DNA from 3 places in the Pseudoalteromonas sp. P1-26 genome. Region 1 is predicted to be linked to each of the others. Evidence: predicted binding sites of a transcription regulator. Region 1 holds the regulator's gene; each other region holds the start of a gene.

Evidence for each region. Region 1 encodes LexA, which represses DNA repair genes until DNA is damaged. Its sites were predicted from a motif close to TACTGTATNNNNATACAGTA; they were not measured.
Region 2: a site for LexA is predicted at 1,908-1,927, ahead of uvrD (DNA helicase II). Genes of this name have one in related genera too.
Region 3: a site for LexA is predicted at 2,425-2,444, ahead of AN394_RS10925 (SulA-like leucine-rich domain-containing protein). Genes of this name have one in related genera too.

What each region holds. Positions count from the first base shown of each region.
Region 1 covers NZ_LKDX01000001.1:89,314-93,876, reverse strand. The annotation lists gene AN394_RS00470 (hypothetical protein) at 1-119, opposite strand, end outside; gene AN394_RS00465 (hypothetical protein) at 278-658, shown strand; gene AN394_RS00460 (PaaI family thioesterase) at 666-1,103, opposite strand; gene lexA (transcriptional repressor LexA) at 1,265-1,882, shown strand; gene coxB (cytochrome c oxidase subunit II) at 2,320-3,462, shown strand; gene ctaD (cytochrome c oxidase subunit I) at 3,462-4,563, shown strand, end outside.
Region 2 covers NZ_LKDX01000026.1:53,564-58,126, reverse strand. The annotation lists gene uvrD (DNA helicase II) at 1-1,843, opposite strand, end outside; gene AN394_RS13545 (hypothetical protein) at 2,103-2,327, shown strand; gene AN394_RS13540 (YacL family protein) at 2,449-2,817, shown strand; gene AN394_RS13535 (peroxiredoxin-like family protein) at 2,850-3,479, opposite strand; gene AN394_RS13530 (dUTP diphosphatase) at 3,613-4,233, shown strand; gene yrfG (GMP/IMP nucleotidase) at 4,234-4,563, opposite strand, start outside.
Region 3 covers NZ_LKDX01000019.1:24,625-29,187, reverse strand. The annotation lists gene fadE (acyl-CoA dehydrogenase FadE) at 1-39, shown strand, start outside; gene AN394_RS10930 (S9 family peptidase) at 240-2,165, shown strand; gene AN394_RS10925 (SulA-like leucine-rich domain-containing protein) at 2,468-2,905, shown strand; gene AN394_RS10920 (YchJ family protein) at 2,946-3,425, shown strand; gene AN394_RS10915 (alpha/beta hydrolase) at 3,422-4,246, opposite strand; gene AN394_RS10910 (alpha/beta hydrolase) at 4,249-4,563, opposite strand, start outside.

The DNA.
Region 1 (4,563 bases):
TCAAGTGGTAATGAGCTCATCACAAGCCCACCTAAAATCCAAAAAAAGATCTGCAAAGCAAGTAAGTAGCCAAGCCATTTATGCCCTTTACGAGCATACTTAAACAGGCGTTTATTCATTATTACCCCGTTATTATTGTTATGTGAGCGCTATTTTAGGTTGTTTAGCTAGATTGCCAATGCGGCATAATGTCGCATTAACTGTATTCTAGATTTGGTATATATACAAAACTGAGTTAAAGTTTCAGTCGATATAAATAGAGGGTAAAAACGAGAGTATGTCGGAAATTCAATTTTTAAATGTAGATCTGGAGCTTGAATCAAAGCACGATATTAGTGCGCTTGTTGCTGATTTGAAGAAAAACGCCATGGTTTTACATTATGACCAAGATGAATACCGCCAACTAGCACGTATTGAAGCAACCGCAGATATCAGCTCTCCTGATAAAGCAATTAACCAGCTTTGCGAGCTTATTGAGTCTTGCTCGCGCAATGCATTAAAACAGTGGTTATCGTGCTCAAAGCGTACATTTGATATAGGCTTTGAATCAGGTAATTCGCCTAAATGCTTTAACCAACCCCTGCATGCCGATACCTTGTTACGTATCTCTGCAATTGGCGCAGGGATTGAAATTACTATTTATCCTGTCGAAAAATAGCCTGAATTTATCGCTCTACAACAGCTGCGGTCATTCTTGATACGCAGCAAAGCTCTCCTGCGGCATTGGTAATTTTAATATCCCAAACAGAAGTTCGCTTACCTAAATGCAGCGGTCTAGCAGTTGCTGTTAACGTTCCTTTGCGTGACGCTTTCATGTGGTTGGCATTAATTTCTTGGCCAACAGCATAAAACTTATTGAAATCAACCACGAAATTGGCTGCATAGCTTGCCACTGTCTCTGCTAATACAACGTTTGCTCCGCCATGGACCATGCCCATAGGGTTATGATGCTCAGGAATAGCAGGCATGGTTGCCATTAAATAATCATCGCCAATTTCAGTTACCTCAATGCCCATAGTTTTCATTAAAGTGCCTTGACCGGTAATCCCTTGTTCAAGCTCTTTGCAAAGCTCTAACGTGATTGGTTGGTGCCAAATACTCATTGTGTTTCCTTAGCCTGCTAATTAAAGCTAATACCTTATGGCATCTTTCGGTGTGGTTCAATGTTAGTTTTGTAGCAATATGATGGGGTTAATTTAAATTTGCGATTTTCAAATAACTGTATATACTCACAGTTAAATGTACTGTATGGAAAACCAGTTGTATGCGCCCATTAACTAAACGCCAATCGCAAATTTTAGAACTAATTAAAGTCTTTATTAAAGATACAGGCATGCCACCTACGCGTGCTGAAATAGCTCAAACATTGGGTTTTAAAAGTGCCAACGCTGCTGAAGAACACCTAAAAGCACTGGCAAAAAAAGGCATGATCAAAATGAAGCCTGGGGCGAGTCGCGGTATTCAGTTAATTGAAGAAGATGAGCCAGAGCAGTTAGGCTTACCTTTAATTGGCCGTGTTGCAGCTGGTGAACCTATTTTGGCTCAAGAGCATGTTGAAAGTCACTGCCAAGTTGATCCTTCATTATTTAAACCTGCTGCCGATTTCTTACTGCGTGTAAATGGTATGAGTATGAAAGACATTGGTATTATGGATGGCGATTTGCTTGCAGTACACAGAACACAAGTTGCTGAAAACGGGCAAGTAGTTGTAGCTCGAGTCGATGAAGATGTAACAGTTAAGCGTCTAGAAAAAGCGGGTCGCAAAGTACTTTTACACGCTGAGAACGAAGAGTTTTCGCCTATTGAGGTTGATCTTGAGCATGAGTCGTTCAACATCGAGGGGTTAGCGGTAGGTGTTATTCGTAACGCTGACTGGATGTAAGCGTTCCCAATTTGGTGCATCAAATTGACTCAATTTGGTGCGCCGCTGAAATTTTACTACTTAATTAGGATTTGTGAATCCTTACTCTTCATTTAAAGCCTTATATGGCGCAGTTTTCCTCTCTTTTTATATTTCGTTCTTACTCCTAAACATTAAATAACGCGCTGATTATAGTTGTTATTTCTGCACCAAAATAAACATTTATTATCATTAAAACTTGCTTATTGGTCATTTTTTAACTAATTGGTTAATACACTGTATTAACACCTAATTAATAAAAAGACACAAAAATGTGCGAGGTGTTAGTCAAGGGGTCGGTATCATAAGTGGGTCAAAATGATACGTAGTCGCTCTGAACAATAAGAAAAACGAATGGGCACCTTGTTGTATCGCCTTTTCGCTTTGCGTCTTGCAATAGCATCTAAAGGAGCCGTCACATGGGTAAACTGCGTTACGCCTTGTGGCTTATATTGTTTGCACTTCCTGAGCTTGCATTGGCAAATAGCCAATACAATATGCGTAAAGGGGTGACCGATATAAGTAATAATGTTTATGAGTTACACATGACGATATTTATTATCTGCTGTGTAATCGGCATCATCGTATTTGCGGTGATGTTTTGGGCTTTAATACACCACCGTAAATCCAAAGGGGCCAAGCCTGCCCAATTTCATGAAAGTACAAAAGTTGAAATACTTTGGACTGCCATTCCATTTGTCATCTTAATCGCCATGGCTGTGCCTGCCACAAAAACCTTAATTGCCATGGAAGATGCTTCTAAAGCCGATATCACCATTAAAGTGACTGGCTCACAATGGAAGTGGCATTACGAGTACATGGGTGAAGACATTGCTTATTACTCGATTCTATCTACTCCTAAAGATCAAATAGACAACCAAGCAGAGAAAACTGAGCATTATTTGCTTGAAGTAGATAAACCGCTAGTACTTCCTATCAATAAAAAAGTTCGCTTTTTAATGACCTCAGACGATGTAATTCATTCATGGTGGGTGCCTGATTTTGCGGTTAAAAAGGATGCAAATCCTGGGTTTATCAATGAAGCGTGGACACGTATTAACGAGCCAGGAGTATACCGTGGTCAATGTGCTGAGTTATGCGGTAAAGATCACGGCTTTATGCCTGTTGTGGTGAAAGCCTTACCTGAAGATGAATTTGCTAATTGGCTTGCAGATGCCAAGCAAGAAAAAGCCAATGCGGCCGCAGCAGATGCTGCTTTGCTTGATCAAACATTACCGAAAGAAGAGCTTATGGTCTTAGGTGAGCAAGTGTATATGGCAAGCTGTGCTGCATGTCACCAACCTACCGGTATGGGCTTACCAGGCGTTTTTCCAGCACTTAAAGGCAGCCCGATTGTATTAGGTGATGTAAAAGATCACATAGATATCGTGTTACACGGTAAGCCTGGCACAGCAATGCAAGCGTTTGATAAACAGCTTTCAATTAAGCAACTTGCTGCGGTTATTACTTATAAGCGAAACGCGTGGGGTAATGATACCGGCGATGTTATCCAACCGAGTCAAATTCAAGCCGCGATTGATGCAGCAGCGGAGGCGAACTAATGAGTAATGTTATTAACGAGCAAGCAAATGGGCATGCGCATCACGACCATCATCATCCAGCTAAAGGTTTTAAGCGCTGGCTATACACTACCAACCATAAAGACATTGGTAGTTTATACCTGATTTTTTCTCTAACTATGTTTTTAATAGGTGGAGCCATGGCAATGGTGATCCGTGCTGAACTCTTTCAGCCTGGATTACAGCTAGTCGACCCGCACTTTTTTAACCAAATGACCACAGTACATGGTTTGATTATGGTGTTTGGTGCCGTTATGCCCGCGTTCACTGGGCTTGCAAACTGGATGGTGCCTATGATGATAGGCGCACCAGACATGGCCTTACCACGTATGAATAACTGGAGCTTTTGGATATTGCCGTTCGCATTTTTAATTCTATTGGCTTCGTTACTTATGCCTGGTGGTGGTCCTGCGTTTGGTTGGACTTTTTACGCACCACTATCAACAACTTACAGCAACGATAACACTGCACTTTTTGTGTTTGCCGTACATATCATGGGTATCAGCTCAATTATGGGGGCGATTAACGTTATCGTGACTATCGTCAACTTAAGAGCGCCAGGTATGACGTGGATGAAGCTGCCGCTATTTGTTTGGACATGGTTAATCACTGCATTCTTGTTAATTGCTGTTATGCCTGTCCTAGCAGGGGCAGTCACAATGGTGTTGACCGATAAATACTTCGCAACCAGCTTTTTTGATGCAGCCGGTGGGGGCGACCCTGTGATGTTCCAGCACATTTTCTGGTTCTTTGGGCACCCCGAAGTGTACATCATGATTTTGCCGGCCTTTGGCATTATATCGACTATCGTACCGACCTTCTCGCGCAAAAAGCTATTTGGCTATGCGTCTATGGTGTATGCAACTTCATCGATTGCGCTGCTAAGTTTTATCGTTTGGGCACATCATATGTTTACCACAGGGATGCCTGTGGCAGGCGAGTTGTTTTTCATGTACGCCACCATGCTTATCTCGGTACCAACGGGCGTTAAAGTGTTTAACTGGGTGGCCACCATGTGGCGCGGTTCGATTAGCTTCGAAATTCCGATGATGTTTGCCATCGCCTTTATTGTGTTATTCACCT
Region 2 (4,563 bases), on a different contig from region 1:
TTTCTGCATGGCTAATATATAGTTTTTCCATCGCGCGAGTCATACCAACATAGCAGAGGCGGCGTTCTTCTTCTAAACGACCAGACTCTTCATTACTTTGTTGTGATGGGAACATGCCCTCTTCAACACCAACCATAAATACCAATGGGAATTCTAGGCCTTTTGCTGAGTGTAGTGTCATCATTTGCACCGCGTCTTCGTGCTCATCAGCTTGACCTTCGCCAGACTCTAGTGAGGTATAAGCCAAAAATCCCTGTAGTGGTGAGCTGAACTCTTCATCTTCAGGAAGTTCGTATTGACCACAAGCACTAATAAGCTCTTCTAAGTTTTCTACGCGGGCACGGCCTTTTTCACCTTTTTCAGCTTGATACATTGCCATTAACCCTGAGGTTTGAATGGCATATTTCGCTTGCTCTTCTAAGGTGAGATCGCTGATTTTATCTTCGATATGCTCAACAAGTTCTAAGAATTTAGTGACGGCACTTGCTGCACGGCCAGATAGGTGTTGTTGCTCTACAATTGCTTTTGCGGCATACCAAAGTGGCAATGACTCATTGCGCGCGCAATCACGGATATGACTTAGCGTTTTATCACCAATGCCGCGGGCAGGGGTGTTAATAACGCGCTCGAAAGCAGCATCATCTTGACGGTTACCCACTAAACGTAAATATGAAAGCGCATCTTTGATCTCTTGACGTTCGAAGAAGCGCATACCGCCGTAAATGCGGTATTTTAAACCTTCTTGTAGCATTGCTTCTTCGAGTACACGAGATTGCGCGTTGTTACGGTATAAAATCGCGGCGTCTTGTAATGCATTACCTGCATTTAGCCAGCTACGTAGTTTGCTGCTGACAAAGCGTGCTTCGTCTAATTCATTAAACGCAGCGTAAACAGAAATAGGCTCACCATCATTGCCGTCTGTCCAAAGGCTTTTACCCATGCGTTCAGCATTGTTTTTGATCAGTGCATTTGATGCTTTTAAGATTGTTGCCGTTGAACGGTAATTTTGTTCAAGGCGAATAGTTTCGGCTTCGAAGTCAGTTAAAAAGCGTTTGATATTCTCAATTTTTGCGCCACGCCAGCCATAGATACTTTGGTCATCATCACCTACGATCATAATACTGTTGGTGTTACCTGCGAGTAATTTTAACCAAGCATATTGAATAGTGTTGGTATCCTGGAACTCGTCTACCAGCATGTGGGCAAAACGCTGTTGATAGTGACGTAAAAGTGTTGGGTGATTCTTAAGTACTTCGTAGCAGCGCAGCAGTATTTCTGCAAAGTCGACTAAACCTGCACGGTCACAAGCCTCTTGATATGCAGCATAGACTTTCAGCATCATTTGCTCATTAATATCGTAGGCTTGAATGTCTTTAGGGCGCAGACCTTCATCTTTTTTCGCGCTGATATACCAACCAAATTGTTTTGCTGGCCACTTTTTATCATCGATGTTCATCGCTTTAAGTAAGCGTTTTATCATGCGTTGTTGATCGTCAGAATCTAAGATTTGAAAGCTTTCAGGCAAGTTCGCTTCACGGTGATGGGCGCGTAAAATACGATGAGATAAGCCGTGGAAAGTGCCAATCCACATACCACCAACCGGTGCTTTTAACGTTTCTTCTACACGGGTACGCATTTCTTTCGCGGCTTTGTTAGTGAAGGTTACCGCAAAGATGCTGTATGCAGAAGCTTGCTCAACTTGCATGAGCCATGCGATGCGATGAACAAGTACTCGAGTTTTACCAGAACCTGCACCTGCAAGTACCAGCATATTTTGCAATGGGGCTGCGACAGCATCCCGTTGTTTGTCATTTAAGCCATCGAGTAATTCAGAAACGTCCATCGTTACGCCTTTTCAATCTATAATGGGTGGAGTATAACAGGTGTTTATGCAAGGCTAAATAAAATACTGTTTTTATAAACAGCTATTTTGGCAAGTTATTAAAATTGCAGTATAAAAATTGTGAATTTGACCGATTTTTAGCAAAAAGAACTAAAATCAAAATAACGCTACTTTTTAACACTTTGATTTGTAAGTCATAATAAGTTGGCATAAAGTGTGATTATAAAAAGTATAATCATTAAAAACTACAGAGGTTAGTATGGCAGAGCAAGGTTCTGGCGGTAATGTAATCGCAGCAATATGTAATATCTTTTTTCCTGGTTTAGGACAATTGGTACAAGGTCGTTTAATGGCGGCTATTGCATTCTTTTTAGCATGGGTTATTAGTGGTGCACTAATTTATGTGGCAGTTGGTTTTATTCTACTGCCAATCGTATACCTATGGGCGATTATTGATGCTGCACGCTTCAAGTCGCGACTCTAGCTATTTAATTAGCACAAACACGAGCGCCACTTAGGCGCTCGAGTTGTTTTAAGGCGACTAAACTCGCCACGTTTAGCTGCAAACGGTATAATTAGCAGATAACGTATTAAGAGTACCCTCCATGGAATATCAATTTATCCGCGACCCTATTAGCGGTTTACGCATTAAAATTTCCTCTGAACACGCCATCATAGGCCGTTGGCTAAACGAAGAAGTCGGAAAAGAAAAAATTGCGATGGTGCAAGCGTTGATCTCTGCTGTTAAGAACAGTCATGAGTCTTTAACTTTACAAGGTCAAGAAATTGATTTGATCTTAAATAAAGACGAAGCGCTGTTCGAAGCACATGCATTACATCAAGATAACGAAGACTTAGTTGCCTACCAAGATGATGATTTAATGCTTGAAGAAGAAGGCCTGTGCAGTGGCTGTGGCTTTGAAGATTTTGTTGATTTAATTGAATCTTGGCAAGAATTTACACAAGGCCGATAAGCAGACTCATGTTCTGCTTATCGGTAGCTAATTTATTGCTCACTCACTGATTTAACAGCAGCTAGTAATAAATCTTCTGTTAAGCGTACTTTGTAATTTGGGTTGGCGTATTGAAAATGAACTAACCCATTTGTATCTATCACGAATACTGCTGGTACAGGCAGTGCTACTTTCGGCTCACCTTCTAACGAGACAAAGTTAACCCCAAGCTTATTGCGGTAAATCTTTGCTGTTTTGTCATCTAAATAAAATGCTAAACCTAACGTTTGCGCCAAAGTAAGGCTGTCGTCAGAAAGCAATTGATAGCTAGGAGCTGTAATTTTTGTTTCAGCGAGTTTTTCAGGGCTATCTGGTGAAACGGCAATTAGTTGCGCGTCTAAGCTTGCTAATTCTTTCTCAATTTTTTGCACGCTGGCCAATTGTTTTGAACAATATGGGCACCAGCCACCACGATAAACAATCAGCACGGTAGTTTTTTCTTTAAAGCGCTCAGCTAGCGAGACGGTTTTACCGTATTGGTCTTTCAATTCAACATTTGGCACCGTTAAGCCAGGTAATAACGGACTAACTTGCTCTGCTGATTCTGCAATATTGGTCGCAGTTGCAGCGATAACGTGGCTTGATAGTACAAACAGTGCACTAATGAATAGAGATTTAAACATGGGCTTCCTCGGTTATTTTTATCAACTGCAAAGATGACCTGATTGTTGCGGGATTTATTTCATCTTTACCTACATCAAACTCAAATTTAACTGTAGTATATAGGCAAATAAAAAATGCAAGTTGGGATAAAGAATGTCTGCTAATTTACAAAAACTCGTTGTTATGCTCGAGATGCAAAATGCGATGAATACCAAAGTTCATGAGCAATGGTTTAGCCAAGGTTTTGAATGGTATCGTGCAATTTGGGTTGAGTGTGCTGAAATGCTTGACCACTACGGTTGGAAGTGGTGGAAGAAACAAACCCCAGATACAGAACAAGTTATTTTAGAGTTAGTTGATATTTTCCATTTTGGTTTATCTTTACGCATTGATGGTGAAACCAGCTATGAGCATTTAGCTGCGCAACTTGAAGCTGAGTTAAGTGCACCAGTTAAAGCCGATGACTTTAAACAAACACTCGAATTATTAGCCGCCTCAGCAGTCGCTGAAAAGAGTTTTAATGCAGCTGCATTTGCTGGTTGTATGGCGCAAATCGGTATGGATATCGATGATTTATACCGTGGCTACGTTGGTAAAAACACCTTGAATTTCTTCCGCCAAGATCATGGCTACAAAGACGGTAGCTATATCAAGGTGTGGAATGGCCAAGAAGATAACGAGCACTTAGTTGAAGTGGTAAAAAGCCTAGATACAGAGCATGCAGATTTTGCAAAACTTGTATATCAAGGCTTAGAGCAGCGTTACCCGAAGTAATCATTCAACGGGTATAAGCTCGCGAAAATCGATGGTTGATAAAAAGCCATCGAACTGCTTATGCGGTTGCTGACTATCAGGGTTGGCAACCGCAAGTATATGACCAATACCAAACTCTTTTGCTGCATCTAGCACGGCAAGGCTGTCGTCCACAAATAAAGTCCGTTCCTTATCAAACTGCCATTCTTGATGTACTTGTTGCCATAATGGTTGATGCTCTTTACTCACGCCATATTGATGAGTTGAGATAACCCCATCTAAGTAATTATCGATAGCAGTGTGTTCAAACTTTAACATGGCACAATCTGGGTGTGCGTTAGTAAGCATGAT
Region 3 (4,563 bases), on a different contig from region 1:
GCCCGCGGCGAGAGCGATAAAAAAGCAGACGCCGCTTAAGCTAGCAAAACAATTCCAATTGTTATGAAAAACCAAACCAGCGCAAATTGCGCTGGTTTTTTTTGTTTATAAACCCTCTAGCACATTCCTTGTCCCTATTTATTTACATGATTTGTAACAAATATCGAACGGGTAAAACTTGCGTTTAGATTATGAACACGCAACACTTGATAACGAAAAATTAACAAGGAATAATTACAATGAAACCGAGTTTTCAACTAGCTGCCGTTGCATGCGCGCTTAGCCTTGCGCTTGCAGGATGTTCTCAATCAACCCCATCAACAAGTAGCACCGAAAGCGTGCAACAAAGCCAAACTGTTAAACAGTACGACGCTGAAACCTTTTTTGATACAACCTCAATTATGGGCAGCAGCTTTTCACCGAAAGGCGACAAAATACTCGTTAGCAGTGACGAAAGCGGCATTTATAGCCTTTATGAAGTAGATATAAAAACCGCCCAAAAAACCCGCTTAACAGACTTTGAAGACAGTACTTATGCTGTGGCTTATTTCCCTAAAGATGAGCGCGTACTATTTACTAAAGACTCAGGCGGTAACGAGCGTTATCACATCTACGTTCGCGAAACAGATGGCACAGTTAAAGATCTTACGCCAGGTGAAGAAACCCGTGCAGGATTTGCAGGCTTCACAGAAGACGGTAAACACTTTTTTATAACCAGCAATCAGCGTGATGCTAAGTTTATGGACCTATATCGTGTTGATGCTAACAGCTATGAAGTAACGCCTGTTTATCAAAATACTATGGGGCTAGATGTCGGTGCGATCAGCCCTGACGGCCGCTTTATTGCTTTATCGAAAAACAATTCGAACAAAGACAGCGATGTTTTTATTCTCGATACGCGTAAGAAAACACTGAAACCAGAACTCATTACCCGTCATGACGACGACGCAAAATATGGCCCTGAAACCTTCTCAAGAGACAGTAAATCATTATATTACTCAACCGATGCCAAAGGTGAATTTGCAGAAGTGTGGCGCTATGACTTAACGACCGGCGAGCACAGCCCTGCCCTCAAAGATGAGTGGGATGTGAGCTTCATTTACTTCTCTAAATCTGGCCGTTATCAAGTAAGCGGTGTTAATGCTGACGCAAGCACTAAAGTGTCGATAATTGATACCACCACAGGTAAAGCTATTGCCATGCCATCGCTGCCAGCTGGTAACTTACGTGGTGTGAACTTTTCAGCTGATGAAAAGACCATGGCGTTTTATTTAAATTCAGATACCTCGCCAAGTAACCTATTTGTGTGGCAACTGGGTGAATCAAAAGCTAAACAATTAACCAACACATTAAGTGAAGCAATTGATCAAAATGACTTGGTTGAAAGCACAATTGTGCGCTTTAAAAGCTTTGATGGTTTAGAGATCCCTGGGGTTTTATATAAGCCTAAGCAAGCTAATAGCAACAACAAAGTACCAGCTTTAGTTTGGGTGCACGGCGGTCCTGGCGGCCAAAGTCGCACAGGATATAGTGCAATGCAGCAGCATCTAGTCAATCATGGTTATGCCATTTTTGCAGTTAATAACCGTGGCAGCTCAGGCTATGGTAAAACGTTCTTCCATTTAGATGATAAAAAACATGGCACTGACGATTTACAAGATATTGTTTACGGTAAAAAACACCTACAAAGCCTAGATTGGGTTGATGCAGATAAAATTGGCATCATGGGGGGCAGCTACGGTGGCTTTATGACCGCCGCAGCACTTGCCTTTGAACCTGAAGAGTTCAAAGTAGGCATTAATATATTTGGTGTAACAAACTGGGTTAGAACCTTAAACTCGATTCCACCATGGTGGGAAAGCTTTAAAAAGGCACTGTATGATGAAATGGGCGACCCAGCGACAGACGGTGAACGTCACCGTGCCATTTCGCCACTATTTCATGCTAAAAACATCACCAAGCCATTAATGGTGATCCAAGGTGCTAACGACCCACGCGTTTTACAAGTTGAAAGCGATGAACTTGTTGCCGCTGTAAAGGCAAATGGTGTGCCTGTTGAATATGTATTATTCGATGATGAAGGCCATGGTTTTACTAAAAAAGAAAACCGCATAAAAGCCTCAAATGCATACCTTGAGTTCTTAAATACCTACTTAGATAAATAGCAAAATTTCAAAGATAAAGAGCCGGTATTATGCCGGCTTTTTTATGCAAAACACCTGTATAGAATCAAAATTTAACAGTTTATACAGTACTGTATAAAATACTGTGTGGATTTAATGATAAATTTTTCACCTTTTCCAACCTTCAAAATAAAACCATAAGCAACTGTTTAATAACAATTAAATAATTTTAACTAAAATAAAACTGAATAATTGGTTAAAAAATAGCAAAAAAGGACTTGCGCAAAAACACTGTATAAACTACTGTATACACATACTGTATAAACAACCAGTGAGTGAAAGTTATGTTACAGCCAATTACCATAAGAACAGTTAAAAGCTACCAACAAGATAACGACAAAGCGTCTGTTAATTTAATTCAAATTGAAGACGAAATATCAGCAACCTTTGAGCTATTAAAAGTATTGCATCATTACAATAGCCAAAATGCATGGACACTATTAATTGCTCCTGATCATGTTCCTAGTAAAGCCTTACTAGATTCATGTTCGATTGATACCAGCAAACTACTTGTGATCAGACAAAAACATTTAGTTAATCTTGAGTATGTTCTTAGTTCAGCATTACATAACGGTAATTTTGCTGCTGTGATCACATGGACAGATATTGTAAACAATCATCAACTTGATTCGATGAACTTAAACCTTGAGCAGGCATCTGCTAAGTTTTATTGTTTTACAAAAAGCGCTCAATTAAACAATTTAGTACCGCAGCCACAATAGGCTTGTTAAAATAACAATTTATAGTTTTAGGTAAGTTGTTATGACATCACTCACACACTCCCTTTGTCCTTGTGGCAGCGAATCGACTTACGAGCTTTGCTGCCAGCCTTTTCATACAGGTGCAAGCCAAGCTGATACCCCAGAGCAACTTATGCGTTCTCGTTTTAGTGCTTACGCGCTGAAAAATGCGAAATATGTATTCAGTACCTATGCACAAAGCCAACAAGCCGCTAACCCTGTTCGCGAAATTAAAGATTTTGCTAATAGCTGCCGTTTTACCAAGCTAAGTGTTTTAGATACTGAACATAATGATCAAGAAGGTTTTGTCGAATTTAAAGCTAATTACTTTTACCAAAACTTGTATTGTGAGTTACACGAAAAGTCGCGTTTTATTAAAGAAGATGGCCTATGGCGTTACTTAGATGGTGATATAACGCCAGTTGCAGATATTAAAATTGGCCGTAACGACGAGTGCCCTTGTGGGAGCGGCAAAAAATATAAAAAGTGTCACGCTCTTTAATTGCCATTAACCTGGTAAATCCAGTCTAAGGCTTGGGTAATCGTTGTTGGGAATGCAGTTGCATGGCGTGCCTGAGGGATAACAAATAAATTTGTTGTAACCAGCGCGCCGCTATGTTTATTAATTTTAGCTGCTAATTGCCTTGCGCCCGACACCATTTTTTCACCTTCGCTTTCTTCAAGTTCTCCCACTGCGATGTAAACTTTTGTTGTGTTGGCAGCTGGTTTTACAGCCATAGCTAATATTGAGTTTTCTTTAAACCACACTGAAGGACTGCCGATAATATAATTTGAAAAAAGCGAAGGCTCAGTGAATAAGGTATAAGCCGCAAATAAACCGCCAAGTGAGTTACCGACTAACGTACTTTTTTGGGTTGTTCTGAAGTCGGCCTCAATATAAGGCAATACAGTATGTTTTAGGTAGTTTAGATACTGACTTGCTCCGCCAGTTTTACGCTGCCAATTTTTATCTTCAAATGGCGTATAGTCATAAATACGGCTATCAAGCCCTGATACACCTTTTTGATATCCTACTGCAACGATAATTACCTCTTCTATAGTCCCCGAATTCATCATAAAGCGACTAGCACCAGAGGTAATTGGCAAACTGTAGTTTGCATCTAACAGGTAAACAACTGGGTAGCGCTTCTGGTTTTGCTTTTGGTAGCTGCGTGGCAATTTAATCGTAATGGGGTATTCGTTTTCGGTATGTTTATCTTTAAGTAACACAGTATTAGTATGTGGCAAAGTAAACGGCTCAGCATAGCTTACGGAGCTCACGCCCAAAACACTGATCACAAAAACGAGCAATATATAAGGCATAGTTAATCCTTTAACCACTTCTTAATTGGTAACAGCCACTCATCTTTTGGTTTATAAAATGCGCCATGGGAGAGCCCTGTATTAATGCTTAATTCTTCGAACTTGGTTACGTCACTTCTATCAATTAAAAATTGGCAAGAGCCAACCTGATCTGAGCGCTCAAAGATAGAATACACCTTGCCATAAGCCTTAACTGATGTGTGATTTTTTATAAGGCCTGCGCAACCTGCCAATATAATTAAGTTAATATGTGTACGTTTAAGTTCATTGGCTGCTAGGATCGACAATGCCCCGCCCCGTGAAAAACCAACCAAACT